Regions from separate parts of the Rahnella sp. ATs2 genome, predicted to be linked through region 2. Evidence: predicted binding sites of a transcription regulator. Region 2 holds the regulator's gene; the other holds the start of a gene.
The links. Region 2 encodes sigma-54, which starts transcription at its own class of promoters, with help from an activator protein. Its sites were predicted from a motif close to GTTGGCACANNTTTCGCTNT; they were not measured.

Region 1: ACJY2G_RS03000 (gamma-glutamyltransferase family protein) is a predicted target of sigma-54. The motif match lies at 1,139-1,158, and genes of this name have one in related genera.

The regions. Positions count from the first base shown of each region.
Region 1 is NZ_JBLYPL010000002.1:279,105-281,509, reverse strand. Features, by position in the region: gene ACJY2G_RS03000 (gamma-glutamyltransferase family protein) at 1-1,066, opposite strand, end outside; gene ACJY2G_RS02995 (MurR/RpiR family transcriptional regulator) at 1,266-2,105, shown strand; gene ACJY2G_RS02990 (transporter substrate-binding domain-containing protein) at 2,364-2,405, shown strand, end outside.
Region 2 is NZ_JBLYPL010000001.1:130,904-133,308, reverse strand. Features, by position in the region: gene lptB (LPS export ABC transporter ATP-binding protein) at 1-39, shown strand, start outside; gene rpoN (RNA polymerase factor sigma-54) at 142-1,575, shown strand; gene hpf (ribosome hibernation promoting factor) at 1,599-1,886, shown strand; gene ptsN (PTS IIA-like nitrogen regulatory protein PtsN) at 1,985-2,405, shown strand, end outside.

The sequences.
Region 1 (2,405 bases), on a different contig from region 2:
ATACCGCCAGCCCGCTGCTGTCCATCACGCCCATCCAGACGGTATCGCCCGGACCTTTACCTTTGCCCCAGTCGGCGGCGCTGTGCGGTTTGATGCGGGTGGCGAGGGCATCGAGATACTGCGGATCCAGCAGGCTCTGCGCGTCCTGCGTCATCATGCGTGGATCAGTGATAAAGCGGTCGCGCAGGCCGAACGCCAGTTTGGTGGCTTCGACAATGCTGTGGATCGTCGCGCTTTCATCCATGGTTTCCAGCGGCAGGCGGTCAGTCAGGCCGAGGATCGCCAGCGAAACCAGCCCCTGCGTCGGTGGCGTCAGGTTGTAGATTTCGCCTTTGCTGTGTTTGAGGCGCAGCGGCACACGGCGCTGCGGCTTGTAAGCAGCAAGATCGGCGCGGGTGACCGGCATACCGAGCTTTTCCATGTCGGCGGCCATATTGTCGGCCAGTTCACCGCGATAGAAACTGTTCAGCCCGTCTTCGCACAGCATCGATAACGTCTGCGCCAGTTGCGGCTGGGTGAAACGGTTCCCGGCGCGCGGCACGTCGCCGTTAGGCAGAAAAACATCGGCGAAGGTGCGGAAATCTTTCAGTTCATGTTGCTTGGCGCGGGTGGCGGCTTCCTGCGAGGCGGTCACCGGAATGCCGTCCGCAGCGTAACGGATGGCGTCACGCAGCAGGCGCGAAAGCGGTTTTTGCTCGCCGCCGAATTCAGCCGATACATTCAGCGCTTCCTGCCAGCCGCCGACGGTGCCTGCGACCGTCAGCGCCGCTTTCGGGCCGCGGTGCGGAATGTGCGTTTCACCGGCGTAGAAATCGAGAGAGGCCAGCGAACCGGCGGCACCGCTGGCGTCGATCGCCACCGGATTGCCCTGCGGGGGCACAATCAGCCAGAAACCGTCGCCGCCCAGTCCGTTCATGTGCGGATAGACCACGGCAATGGTGGCGGCCGCCGCCACCATTGCCTCGATGGCATTGCCGCCTTCACGCAATACCGCAAGCGCACTCTGGCTCGCCAGATGATGAGGTGTAACCGCCATGCCCAGCGGTGCGCTGTTACTGTTAATCATGCGATGTCCTTTTTGAAACGCTTTTTTTATGTTGCCCGCGCATGCAGGGATGAGGGCGTGCAGGGATTAAGTTAAGCAAGAGGTGTTCCACATCGGCAAAACCTTCAGACTTTCACTCATAATTTAGCTTGCATTGGCAAGCATAGTGCATGGTATGTTCCGCTGATTTACTGAAACATTGGTTACAAAAGGGACGGAGATGAAACAGATTGATGAACGTCTGCGTGACCATTACGCAGAACTCACGCCGCAGGAACAGCGGGTGGCCGACTTTATTTTTGCCAGCATTGATGACCTGATGAGCTACAACAGCGCAGAGCTGGCGCGGCTCAGCGGCGTGTCGAAGGCCACGGTCAGCCGCCTGTTTAAACGTCTTGGTTACCCGAGTTATCGCGATATGCGCGATGAAATGCGCACCCTGCGCCAGAGTGGCATGCCGCTGACCGACAGCCGTGACGCGGTGCAAGGTAACACCTTGTTATCACGGCACTATAAACAGGAAATGGCTAACCTGACGCAGTGGATTAATCAGATTGATGGCGCACAGTTTGGCGCGCTGATCACCGCCCTGAGTCAGGCGCGGCAGGTACGTCTGCTGGGTTTTCGTAACAGTTATCCGGTGGCGCTGCACCTGCGTCAGCAACTGATTCAGGTGCGTGCTGGCGTGATGATGATGCCGCAGCCGGGGCAAACGCTGGCGGAAGAACTGGTGGATCTCACCGCGCAGGACGTGGTGATTTTCGTTGCTTTCCGTCGTCGTCCCCGCATGGCGAAGGCGATTCTCACGCAATTACAGTCACTTGATGTGCCGGTTTTACTGATTTGCGAGCCGCAGGCGCAGACACTTATTCCGCTCGCCACCTGGCATCTGGCCGCGCCGCTCGACAGCGTGTCGGCGTTCGACAGTTATTCATCTGCCATGAGCCTGGCGAATTTACTCAGCAATGCGTTGTTGCACGATATGCTCGCGTCAGGCCGTCAGCGCATTCATCAGATAAGCGATTTGTATAACGATCTGGATGAGCTGGAGCAGCGCTGATTCCCGATTCAGGGACAAACTCAGCGCTTTTCTGGTGCTTTCGCACAATTACGGTGCATCAGAGTTTTCAACCTTTCTCGCTTTTTGCCCTGATTTAGGGCAAAAAAATCCCCTCTGCTTACTTCGCTGAGTCGCTAATTCCTTGTCATATCGTGACTTTGCGCACATTTTTTCTGCCGGGTCATTTTTGGCACATTCGTTGCAAAGTTTTAAATATAAGAATCTATCGTTCCAAAAACTTTTCACCGGAGATAATCTATGAACATGAACAAACGGTTGTTGGCATGGGCAGGTGCGGCA
Region 2 (2,405 bases):
GTTAAACGCGTTTATCTTGGTGAAGAATTCCGTCTGTGATCTGTGCCGCCGGAACCGTGCCTGTTTCGCCTTAAAATGAAACAGGCCGTCTCTGACAGAAGTGTTGCCGTTTTCACTCATCAACGGAAATAAAGCCAAGATATGAAGCAAGGTTTGCAACTCAGATTCAGCCAACAACTGGCAATGACTCCACAGTTACAACAGGCCATCCGCCTGTTGCAATTGTCCACGCTTGAGCTCCAACAGGAGATCCAACTCGCGCTGGAGAGCAACCCTCTGCTGGAACAAACCGACCTTCATGAAGAAATCGACTCGGTAGAAGCCACCGACAGCGAAGGGTTAGATACCCGCGAAGCGCTCGAGCAAAAAGACATGCCCGAAGAGCTGCCGCTGGATGCGACCTGGGATGAAATCTATACCGCGGGCACGCCTTCCGGCACCGGTAATGATTACAGCGACGACGAGCTGCCGATTTATCAGGGTGAAACCACCCAGACTCTTCAGGATTACCTGATGTGGCAGGTCGAGCTGACGCCGTTCTCAGATACTGATGCGGCGATTGCGACGTCCATTGTCGATGCGGTCGATGACACCGGTTACCTCACCGTTTCTCTTGACGACATTCTGGAAAGCATCGGGGATGAAAACGTCACGATGGACGAAGTGGAAGCCGTGCTCAAACGCGTACAGCGTTTTGACCCGGTCGGCGTGGCCGCGCGCGACCTGCGCGACTGCCTGCTGATCCAGCTTTCCCAGTATGCGACCGACACGCCTTTCATCACCGAAGCCCGTCTTATCATCAGCGAACATCTGGATTTGCTGGCGAACCATGATTTCCGCGCACTTATGCGATCAACCCGGTTAAAAGAAGATACACTGAAAGGAGCGATGCTCCTGATCCAGTCTCTTGATCCGCGTCCGGGCCAGTCGATCAACACCGGCGAATCCGAATACGTGATCCCGGATGTGCTGGTGCGCAAAGTGTCAGGAGTCTGGACGGTTGAACTCAATTCGGACAGCATTCCGCGTCTGAAGATTAACCAGCAGTACGCCGCGATGGGGAATTCCGCACGCAGCGACAGCGACGGGCAGTTTATCCGCAGCAATCTGCAGGAAGCCAAATGGTTAATCAAAAGCCTGGAAAGCCGTAACGACACGCTGCTGAAAGTCACGCGCTGTATCGTTGAGCAACAGCAGGCGTTCTTTGAACTGGGTGAAGAATTTATGAAACCTATGGTGCTGGCCGATATCGCCAGCGCCGTAGAAATGCACGAATCGACGATTTCACGCGTCACGACGCAGAAGTTCCTGCACAGCCCGCGTGGCATTTTCGAACTGAAGTATTTCTTTTCCAGCCATGTCAGTACAGACAGCGGCGGCGAGGCATCGTCAACCGCCATCCGGGCGCTGGTGAAGAAATTAATCGCAGCGGAGAATCCTGTAAAACCGCTCAGTGACAGTAAGTTAGCGACCCTGCTTTCCGATCAGGGAATTATGGTTGCACGACGAACCGTCGCCAAATACCGAGAGTCTTTGTCCATCCCGCCCTCAAACCAACGTAAACAGTTAGTTTGACCTCAACAGAGAAGGAAGACATTATGCAGCTCAACATTACCGGACATCACATTGAGATCACGGATCCCCTGAGAGAGTTCATCACGTCGAAGCTGGCCAAGCTAGAGCAGTATTTCGACAGGATTAATCAGGTGTATGTGGTGTTGAGCGTGGAAAAGGTGCAAAAAGTTGCCGAAGCGACTTTGCATGTGAATGGAGGCGAGTTACATGCCACCTCGGAACATCAGGATATGTACGCAGCGATTGACGGACTGGTTGATAAACTGGCCCGCCAGCTGAATAAACATAAAGACAAACTGAAACAGCACTGACATTCATGTAGCCAACCCTGTGCTACAAACCTTCGGGCATCGGCTTGTGACCTTCGGGAAACGAGCCGATATAGCTTTAAGGGTGAAACAGCGCAAAAGTGAAAGATGACATGATCAACGATATAGCAATGCAATTAACGTCGGTGCTTAATGCCGAATGCACCAAAAGCGGCGTTCATTGCGCCAGCAAAAAACGCGCACTGGAAATCATCAGCGAACTGGCCGCCAGACAACTGAATTTGTCGCCACAGGTGATTTTCGACGCTATTTTGACCCGTGAACGCATGGGCAGCACCGGGATCGGTGCCGGGATCGCCATCCCGCACGGTAAGCTGGAAGAAGATACGTTACGTGCCGTCGGCGTGTTCATTCAGCTGGAACAACCGATCGCTTTTGATGCCATCGATAATCAGCCGGTAGACTTACTTTTTGCCTTGCTGGTACCGGCAGATCAATGTAAAACCCATTTACATACATTATCTTTGGTGGCTAAGAAATTAGCTGATAAAACAGTGTGTC